Regions from separate parts of the Kitasatospora sp. NPDC052868 genome, predicted to be linked through region 2. Evidence: riboswitches for the same ligand, from Rfam matches in the RefSeq annotation. Region 2 holds a riboswitch; each other region holds the start of a gene.

Region 1 (3,267 bases), on a different contig from region 2:
GCCGGTGATCTTGAACCGGTCCAGCATCCGCAGCAGCTCGGCCTCCACCCGGCCCCGGAAGCGGACCGGGTGCTTGGTCTCGATCGCCAGGTCCACCGGGCGCCCGCAGTCCGCGACCAGCTCCAGCAGGCTCTCCAGCCGCAGCACGCTCCGCAGCTCCGGGTCCGCGCTCGGCACGCCCGTCTTCCAGGCGCCGAAGTCGTGCGCCTCCAGCTGTGCCAGCGTCATCGCGGAGACCGTGCCCCGCCCGTCCGAGACCCGGCCGATCCGGCGGTCGTGCACGCACACCAGCTGCCCGTCGGCGGTCACCCGGACATCGCACTCGACGGCGTCGGCGCCCTCGTCGAGCGCCCGGCGGTAGGCGGCGAGGGTGTGCTCGGGCAGCGCGTGCGAGGAGCCGCGGTGGGCGATCACCTGGACGGGCGGCCCGGTGCGCGCCGTCGCGGGGGAGAGGTCAGGGCTGGTCACGCGTCCACGATAGGCGCCGGAGGTGACGCGAAAGCGAAGACGGCCCCAACCTGCGGGGCCGTCTTCGGGTGCGGGCGCGGTGGTCAGCGCCGGCCGCGGGTCAGCGGGGTGAGCGCCAGGGTGGCCAGGGCGGGCACCAGGAAGCCGAACAGCGAGGCCGAGGTCCACTCCTGCGGCGTGAAGTGCAGCGCCTCCTGGACGGACGTCCAGAAGTCCGTCCACCAGCCGGCGATCGCGGTCGGTGCGATCAGCTGGTAGACCGCGAAGCCGAGCGCCCACGGCAGCAGCATCAGCCAGCGGGAGGGCGCGTCGTCGGCGAGGTTCCAGCCGCGCCGGCCGGCGCCGAGGAAGTAGTCCACCGCCAGCACCGCGAACATCGGCACGAACACCGAGCCGATCAGGCCCAGGAAGGCGTAGTACGAGTCGGCGAACTCGGTGATCTGCAGGGCCAGCACGGTGATCAGCAGGCCGGTGCCGCCGGTCAGCACCCGGCGGTCGACCTTCGGCAGCAGGTTGTGGACCGACATCGCCGTCGAGTACACGTTGGCGAAGGACTGGTCGGTCTCGCGCAGCACCAGCACCAGCAGGAACGCCCAGCCGGCCCAGACCCCCAGGAAGGAGTCGAAGATCCGGGTCGCGTCGCCGCCGGACTGCAGCAGCGCGAAGAGGCCGAGCACGTAGCACCAGATCTGGGCGACGGTGTAGCCGGAGAAGCTGCCCCAGAACGCGGCGCGCGGGGTGCGCGAGTGCCGGGTGTAGTCGGCGGCCAGCGGCACGAAGGAGATCGAGACGGCGATCATCGCGTCGGTGGCCTTCAGGAAGCCGTGCCAGTTGCCCGCGCCCGGGTCGGGCACGCCCTGGCGGCCGAGCTGGACGGTGAAGTACACCATCGCGACCGCCACCGCCGCGGCCACGAAGCGGCGCAGCACGGCGATCGCCCCCAGCGGCCAGATGGTCAGCGCGGTGGTCACGGCGCCCGCCAGTACGACGAAGACCCAGCGGTAGCCCTCGGTGTGGGCGACGGTCTGCGCGCCCATCGCGATCACCAGCAGCTCGTACACGCCCCAGCCGATGCACTGGACGATGTTCAGCACCGTCGGCACGTACGACAGGCGGGTCCCGAACAGTCCGCGCAGGTTGGCCATCGCGGGTGCGCCGGTGCGGGCGCCGATCAGCGCGGCGACGCCGAGCATCGCGGTGCCGACCACGGTGCCGGCCACGATCGCGGTCACGGCGGCGGCCAGGGAAAGCTCGCTGCCCGGGGCGCCCAGCACGGTGGCGGCGGTGGTGAAGCCGATCAGGCTGACGCCGAGGTTCATCCAGAGCGCGAAGTGGTCCCGGAAGCGGAGCGTGCGCGGCGGCTCGGTGTCCAGCACCAGCGGGGCCTCGACCCGGCCCGCGGCCTGCTCGGGCCGGTCCAGCACCGAGGTCGCGGTCGCGGCGGGTGCGCCGGCCGTGGAACCGGGTGCGCGGCCGTCTGCGTCCGAGTGAACGGTCGTGGACGGTTCGGGGAAACCCTTGGACGCGGACGCGCCCGAAGAAGAGGATGGCGAAGCAGGCGGCATGGCCGATACTCCCTACGCCGGCATTACCCGGACAGGTTCCGGCGGTCTGCGCCCCCTCGACGATCCGGCCACGGATCCCGTGACGTACCGTCGACCAGCGCACTCTCAGCCTGGTCGGTCCAAGCTCCCGCGTGTCAGTTTGGAGCGACAGGCTAACCGGCGGGGCGGTGAACGCCAAGGCCAGGCGGCCTGCGGTCCGCATCGCGGGACGTCAGGGGTGTCCGTCGTGGACGGAGTGAACGGTGCGCCGGGGGGTACACCGGTCCGCCGTGCCGGGGGTGTCCGGCCGGTCCGTCCGGCGGGTTCGTCCGGTGGGTCCGGCAGGTTCGCCGGGCCGGTCCGCCTGGTTCGCCGTGCCGGTTTGTCTGGCCGGGCTAAGGATTCTTATGAGTTCTTCAGAGGGGTCCTTACGGCAATCGAATCGGGTGTGCGAAAAACTATGGTTCTTGGTCCTGTCAGCTATGGAGGTCGTCCGTGAGCACCGAGCGCGAGGTTGGGTCCACCGGGCCGCAGGGGGAGCAGCCCTCCGGCGGCCAGGGGGTGGTGGGCCCCGCTCATGACGGTCCGGCCCAGCAGGCCGCGCCTGCCGCCCCCGCCCCGGCGGCCGCTCCCGAGGCCCCCGCCACCGGTGGCTTCACGCCGACGCTGGCGTTCGGCAAGCTCAGCGCCCCGGAGCCGGTCGAGCCCCCGGTCGCCCCGGCGGCCCCTGCGGCCCCGGTCGGGTCCGGGTACATCGACGCGCCGCCGCCCGTCCTGCCGCCGGCCCCGGTCGCACCCGTCGCCGCGGCGCCGGTCGCCCCGGTGGCGCCCGCCGCGCCCGCGGTGCACGAGACCAACCCGTACGCGACGCCCGGAGCCCCGCACGCCGCCGCCCCGCACGCCGCCGCCCCGCACGACCCGTACGGCCCCCCGCCGGTCCCCGGTGCGCCGGCCGCCCCGGGAGTGCCCGGGGCGCACCCCCAGCACCCCTTCGGCGCGGGCCAGCCGCTCGGCGGCTGGGGCCTGCACGACGCCACGGCCGGCGGCGCGGCCGGTGCCGGTACGCCCGGCGGCCCCGGCTACCCGGGCGGCCCGCTCGGCTACCCGGCCGACTACCCCGGTGCGCCCGGCCCCGGCGGCCCCGGCGGCCCGGGCCGCAAGCGCGGCGGCCTGATCGCCCTGATCGCCGCCGTCGCCCTGGTCGCCGGTGTGGCCGGCGGCGCGGTCGGCGTGGCCGTCGCGGACCGCAACGACC
Region 2 (3,267 bases):
TCCGGGCGTCGCGGTCGGCCTCGGCCTTGGTGCGGGTCTCGTACGCACGGGCGTCGGCCGGCTTGCGGACGTCCGCCTGGAGCTGCTGCTCCTTGCGGTGCGCCTCCAGCTCGGCGACCTTGGTCTCCTGGACCACGACCTCCTGCCGGGAGGCGGCCTGGGCAAGCGGTCCGGCCTGCATCGCGCGGGCGGTCGCCGTCTCCAGCTCGGCCTGGTAACCGGCCTGCTGGATACCGCTGTTGCGGGTCGCCTCGGCCTTGCGGGCGAAGGCCTCCTGCTCGGCCTCGGTGGCCTGGCGGTCCGCCTCGGCCTGGGCGATGCGGGCGTCCCGCATGACGGCGGCGGCGTGCGGGGCGGCCAGGTTCTGGATGTACCCGGTCGGGTCGATGATCTCCTGGATCTGCAGCGAGTCGATGATCAGGCCGAGCTTCTCCATCTCGGAGCCCGACGCGGCCCTGGTCTCCCCGGTCAGCCGCTCGCGGTCGCGGATCATGTCCTCGACCGTCAACCCGCCGACGATGGACCGCAGATGACCGGCGAAGACGTTGTGGACCCGGTGGCCCATCATCTCCTGCTGGTCGAGGAAGCGGCGGGCCGCGTTGGCGATCGACACGGTGTCGTCGCCCACCTTGAAGATCACAACTCCCTTGACGTGGACCGGGATTCCCTGCGACGTCACGCACTCGACGTCCAGGTCCGCCTCGTTCAGGTCGAGGGAGAGCTTGCGCACCACCTGCACGCCCGGGGTGACGAGCGTGCCCCGGCCGGTGACGATCCGGAAGCCCAGGCCCTCGCCGACACCCTCGGTGCGGTGCCTGGAACCGGAGATGATCAGGGCCTCGTTGGGCTCGGCGACCCGCCACATCAGCTTGAAGAGAACGATCAGGATGACGATGGAGGCGACGACCGCCCCCGCGATGCCGATCAGCATCGGCGAATTCCCCCTTCAGGGCACACCGGTTCCGTGGCTGCGCTCTGTTGCAGGATGGCGCGGAACGCGGTGGCAGCAGGGATTCTGCGCCTCTTGTCGATCAGTGGGAAGGACTTTTCGTCCCGACTTCGCACCAGGGCCGTCAAGACCGCGTCAAGACCCCGTCAGGACGGTGGCAGGCGGGTTGTCGAAAGGGCGCCGCGGCGTCAGCCCAGCGCGTGCGCGACGTAGACCGTGCGCGGCGGCTGGTACTCCACCACGACCACCGGTGTGCCGGGCGCCAGCACCTCGCCGGGCACGGCCGGGTACGCGAGGAACGCCTCCGTGCCCTGCCGTTCGCGGACGTGCAGCAGCACCTCGCCGACCAGACCCGGACCGATCCTCCCGGTCACCCGACCGGTCGCCCCCACCATGCCGCCAGTGTGCCAGCCCTTCCCACTGGCTGGAAGCCGTCTGGACCAGCGGCGATCCGCTCGCTACGGTGTTGGACGTCATGCGCAGGCAACACCGTCTGCGGACACGGGAGCTCGGAGCACCGGGCTGAGAGGGCGCTGAACGGCACGTCGGTGTACGTGCCAACCGCTGCGTCGACCGCAGGAACCTGACCGGGTAATGCCGGCGTAGGGAGTAGTAGGTCTGATGACCGCATTTGATGTACAGCCGCAGTCTGCCCGGACGTCCGCCGCCGGCAGCACCGCCAGCAGCACCTCCACCGGCTACCCGACCCCGGCCTGGCGCAAGGCCTACCGCGAGGGCTCCCGCCCCGACCTCGCCGTCCCGTACCGCGAGGTCGTGCTCACCAACGGCCGGACCGTCCCCCTGTACGACACCTCCGGGCCCTACACCGATCCGGCGTACGAACCCGACGTGCGGCGCGGCCTGCCCGCCCTGCGCGACTCCTGGATCCGCCAGCGCGGCGACGTCGAGGAGTACGACGGCCGCGAGGCCCGCCCCGAGGACGACGGGATCAAGCACACCTCGCCGCGCGGCGGGAACCTGAAGAACCTGGACGCCGTCTTCCCCGGCCGGCCGCGCCGCCCGCTGCGGGGACGCGGCGGGGCGGCCGTCACCCAGCTCGCGTACGCCAAGCGCGGCATCGTGACGCCGGAGATGGAGTTCGTGGCCCTGCGCGAGGGCCTGGAGCCGGAGTACGTCCGTGCCGAGGTGGCCCGCGGCCGGGCCGTCATCCCGGTCAACGTGAACCACCCCGAGGTGGAGCCGGCGATCATCGGCACCAACTTCCTGGTGAAGATCAACGCCAACATCGGCAACTCCGCGGTCACCTCCTCGATCGAGGAGGAGGTGGAGAAGATGACCTGGGCCACCCGCTGGGGCGCCGACACCGTCATGGACCTCTCCACCGGCCGCAACATCCACACCACCCGTGAGTGGATCCTGCGCAACTCCCCGGTGCCGATCGGCACCGTGCCGCTCTACCAGGCGCTGGAGAAGGTCGACGGCCGGGCCGAGGAGCTGAGCTGGGAGGTCTACCGCGACACCGTCATCGAGCAGTGCGAGCAGGGCGTCGACTACATGACCGTCCACGCCGGCGTGCTGCTGCGGTACGTGCCGCTGACGGCCCGTCGCAAGACCGGCATCGTCTCGCGCGGCGGCTCGATCATGGCCGCCTGGTGCCTGGCGCACCACCAGGAGAACTTCCTCTACACCAACTTCGAGGAGCTCTGCGACATCCTCGCCGCCTACGACGTCACCTTCTCGCTCGGTGACGGCCTGCGTCCGGGGTCGATCGCGGACGCCAACGACGAGGCGCAGTTCGCCGAGCTGCAGACCCTGGGCGAGCTGGGCCGGATCGCCCGCGAGCGCGACGTCCAGGTGATGATCGAGGGCCCGGGCCACGTCCCGATGCACAAGATCAAGGAGAACATGGACCTCCAGAAGGAGATCTGTGACGAGGCGCCGTTCTACACCCTGGGCCCGCTCACCACGGACGTCGCCCCCGGCTACGACCACATCACCTCGGGTATCGGCGCCGCGATGATCGCCTGGTGGGGCACCGCGATGCTCTGCTACGTCACGCCCAAGGAGCACCTGGGCCTGCCCAACCGGGACGACGTGAAGACCGGCGTCATCACCTACAAGATCGCCGCCCACGCCGCCGACCTGGCCAAGGGCCACCCCGGCGCCCAGGAGTGGGACGACGCGCTCTCCGACGCCCGCTTCGAGTTCCGCTGGGAGGACCAGTTCAACCTGGCCCTCGACCCGGAGACCGCGCGCTCCTTCCACGACGAGACCCTCCCCGCGGAGCCCGCCAAGACGGCCCACTTCTGCTCGATGTGCGGCCCGAAGTTCTGCTCGATGAAGATCAGCAAATCCAT
Region 3 (3,267 bases), on a different contig from region 2:
GCTCGCGACGGGCGTCGGTGCAGAGGTAGAGCCGGGCGTCGGCGACCCGCCGGCGCAGGGTGTCCGCCGCCATCAGATCAGCATCGCCTGGGCGCGGCGCTTCACCTCGGTGCCGCGGTTCTCCTGCAGCGCCTGGATCGGGCTGCCGGGCAGCGACGGGTCCTCGGTGAAGAGCCACTCCAGGATCTCCACGTCGTTGTACCCGCAGTCGCGCAGCACCGTCAGGGTGCCGGACAGGTGCTTGACCAGCCCGGCGCCGTCGATGAACGCGGCCGGCACCTGGAGCGACTTGTTGGGGCCGCGCCGGACGGCGATCAGGCCGCCGCTCTTGACCAGGTCGCGCACCTCGGTGACCCGGACCCCCCACTGCTCCGAGATGTCGGGCAGGTACATCCACTCGGTGACCAGGGATTCAATCTTGCTTTCGATCTCACTCACGCCACCAGACTGCCACCTCCGCGGCCCGCCGCGCACCAAACGGCCGTCCGCACTACCCCGCGACGGCCGACTTCAGCGGTACGGCGGGGTCCGCCGCGCGGGCCGCGTCCAGTGCCGTGCCGCGCTCGATCAGCCGCCGCCCCTGGGTCAGGTCGCGCGGGCGGTCCACCGTGAGCAGGGCGCGCAGCACGCCGTCGCGCAGCCAGAGCACCGCCCAGGTCGGGTCCTGCGGGGAGCCGCGGCGGACGATCTCGTCGCCCTCGCCGTGCTGTCCGGCGTACTGCACCATCCGGCCGAACTGCTCCGACCAGAAGTACGGCACCGGGTCGTACGGCGCGTCCGAGCCGAGCACGGAGGCGGCCGCCGCCTCGCCGGACTGCAGCGCGTGGTCCCAGTGCCGGACGGCCAGCCGGGCGCCGGAGCGCGCCGACGGGTAGCTGACGCAGTCCCCCGCGGCGAAGACCCCGGGCAGGCCGGTGCGCAGCCGCTCGTCCACCAGGACGGCGCCTGCGGCGTCCAGTGCGACCCCGGAGCCGGCCAGCCAGCCGGTCGCCGGGCGGGCCCCGATCCCGACCACGACCTCGTCGGCGGGCAGGTGCGAGCCGTCCTCCAGCAGGACCGCGCCGGGCTCCACGGCCGCGACGCCGACGCCGCAGCGCAGCCCGACCCCGGCCTCGGCGTACCAGGCGGCCATCGCCCGGCCGATCTCGACGGGCAGCGCGGCGGGCACCGGCGCCGGGCCCGTCTCGACCACGGTGACCTCGCAGCCGGCCGTCCGGGCGGCGGTGGCCACCTCGGCGCCGATCCAGCCCGCCCCGACCAGCACCAGGCGCAGGCCGGGCCGGAGCAGGGCGCGCAGCGCCAGCGCGTCGTCCAGGGTGTGCAGCAGATGGGCTCGCTCGGCGCCGGGCAGGGCGCGCGGGGCGGCCCCGGTGGCGATCACCAGGGCGTCGTACGGCAGATCGCCGCCGTCGGTGTGCAGCGTGCCGGGGGTGAGGCCGGTGGCGCGGCGGCCGGTGAGCAGCTCGACGCCCAGGTGTGGGAGGTCGATGTCGAGGGTGGTGGCGTCGGCCTTGCCGAGCAGCACCTCCTTGGAGAGCGGCGGCCGGTCGTACGGCGCGTGCGCCTCCTCGCCGACCAGGGTGATCCGCCCCTGCCAGCCGCCCCGCCGCAGCCCCGCGGCGCACTGCGCCCCGGCCAGCCCGGCGCCGACGACAACCACCCGATCCGTCCCGCTCAGCTCTCCCACGCCGTCACTGTACTCAGCCGTCCCGGACGCCCGGGCGGGCCCCCGGACGGGCCCGGGGTGCGGGCGCCGTCCACCGTTCGTACGCGCCTTCGGTGGCGGCAACCCCCGGAGTTAAGGTGGGGGCACCATCACGGGAGCCCGGCGAACCGGGCTGAGAGGCGGGCTGGCACGGCCCGCGACCGTCCGAACCTGATCCGGGTCATTCCGGCGAAGGGAGAGCGCGACCTTGACACGCTCGGCTCCGGGTACCCACGCCGACGTCCTGATGATCGGCGGGGGCGTCATCGGCCTCGCCGTCGCCTGGCGGGCGGCACAGCGCGGACTGCGCAGGATCGTCGTGGTCGACCCGCACCCCGGCGGCGGCGCCGCCCGGGTCGCGGCGGGCATGCTCGCACCGGTCACCGAACTCCAGTACGGCGAGGAGCCGCTGCTGCGCCTCGGGATGGCCTCCAACGAGCGGTACGCCGCCTTCGCGGCCGAGCTCACCGAGGCGAGCGGCGGCGAGGACACCGGTTACCGCCGGTGCGGCACCATCGCCGTCGCCCTCGACTCCGACGACCGCGAGGAGCTCCGCGAGCTGCACGCCTTCCACCGGCGGCTCGGCCTGGACTCGCACTGGCTGACCGGCCGCGAGGCCCGCAGGCTCGAACCCATGCTGGCCCCCGGGGTCCGCGGCGGCCTGCACGTCACCGACGACCACCAGGTGGACGGCCGCCGGCTGCTGACGGCGCTGCTGCGGGCCGGCGAGGCCGCGGGCGTCGCCGTCCACCGTGCCGAGGCGGTCGAGCTGCTGGTCGAGGGCGACCGGGCGGTCGGTGCCCGGCTGAGCACCGGCGAGACGGTGACCGCCGACCGGACGGTGCTCGCCGCCGGCCCCCACAGCCATCTGCTGCCCGGTCTGCCCGAGGGCGTGCTGCCCGCGATCCGCCCGGTCAAGGGCCAGATCCTGCGGCTGCGCGTCCCCGCGCCCTACCGCCCGTTCCTCTCCCGCAACGTCCGCGCGGTGGTCCGCGGCCAACACCTCTACCTGGTGCCGCGCGAGGACGGCGAGCTGGTGATCGGCGCGACCAGCGAGGAGCAGGGCTACGACACCACCGTCACCGCCGGCGGGGTGTACGAGCTGCTGCGCGACGCCCACGAGCTGGTGCCCGGCATCACCGAGCTGCCGCTGGTGGAGACCTCCGCCGGCCTGCGCCCGGGCTCGCCGGACAACGCGCCGCTGATCGGTCCGACCGCACTGCCCGGCCTGGTCGCCGCCACCGGGCACTACCGCAACGGCGTCCTGCTCACCCCGGTGACGGCCGACCTGGTCGCCGAGTACCTGGCCACCGGCACGATGCCCGAGCTCGCCGAACCGTTCTCCCCCACCCGCTTCACCACGAAGGTCCCCGCATGAGCGAGATCGAACTCACCGTCAACGGCGAGCCCCGCCAGGTGCCCGCCGCGACCACCCTCGCCGAGGTGGTGGCCGCCCTCAGCCAGGCCAACTCCGGCGTCGCCGCCGCACTCAACGAAGCCGTGGTGCCCCGTGGTTCGTGGCCGATCACGCAGCTCTCGGCGGGCGACCGGGTCGAGATCCT

Evidence for each region. A riboswitch is a leader RNA that binds a small molecule or an ion and turns the genes downstream of it on or off. The one in region 2 is predicted to bind thiamine pyrophosphate.
Region 1: it holds a riboswitch for thiamine pyrophosphate, as region 2 does, so the genes downstream of both, ACIGZJ_RS09415 (purine-cytosine permease family protein) here and thiC (phosphomethylpyrimidine synthase ThiC) in region 2, are expected to answer to the same signal.
Region 3: it holds a riboswitch for thiamine pyrophosphate, as region 2 does, so the genes downstream of both, thiO (glycine oxidase ThiO) here and thiC (phosphomethylpyrimidine synthase ThiC) in region 2, are expected to answer to the same signal.

Annotation. Positions count from the first base shown of each region.
Region 1 is NZ_JBITZW010000004.1:183,676-186,942, forward strand. Features, by position in the region: gene ACIGZJ_RS09410 (glycerophosphodiester phosphodiesterase family protein) at 1-468, opposite strand, end outside; gene ACIGZJ_RS09415 (purine-cytosine permease family protein) at 552-1,892, opposite strand; TPP riboswitch at 2,026-2,174, opposite strand; gene ACIGZJ_RS09420 (S1C family serine protease) at 2,508-3,267, shown strand, end outside.
Region 2 is NZ_JBITZW010000014.1:124,585-127,851, reverse strand. Features, by position in the region: gene ACIGZJ_RS23930 (SPFH domain-containing protein) at 1-931, opposite strand, end outside; gene ACIGZJ_RS23925 (hypothetical protein) at 1,138-1,344, opposite strand; TPP riboswitch at 1,441-1,575, shown strand; gene thiC (phosphomethylpyrimidine synthase ThiC) at 1,571-3,267, shown strand, end outside.
Region 3 is NZ_JBITZW010000001.1:460,199-463,465, reverse strand. Features, by position in the region: gene thiE (thiamine phosphate synthase) at 1-73, opposite strand, end outside; gene ACIGZJ_RS02070 (Rv2175c family DNA-binding protein) at 73-438, opposite strand; gene ACIGZJ_RS02065 (NAD(P)/FAD-dependent oxidoreductase) at 491-1,687, opposite strand; TPP riboswitch at 1,808-1,920, shown strand; gene thiO (glycine oxidase ThiO) at 1,953-3,083, shown strand; gene thiS (sulfur carrier protein ThiS) at 3,080-3,267, shown strand, end outside.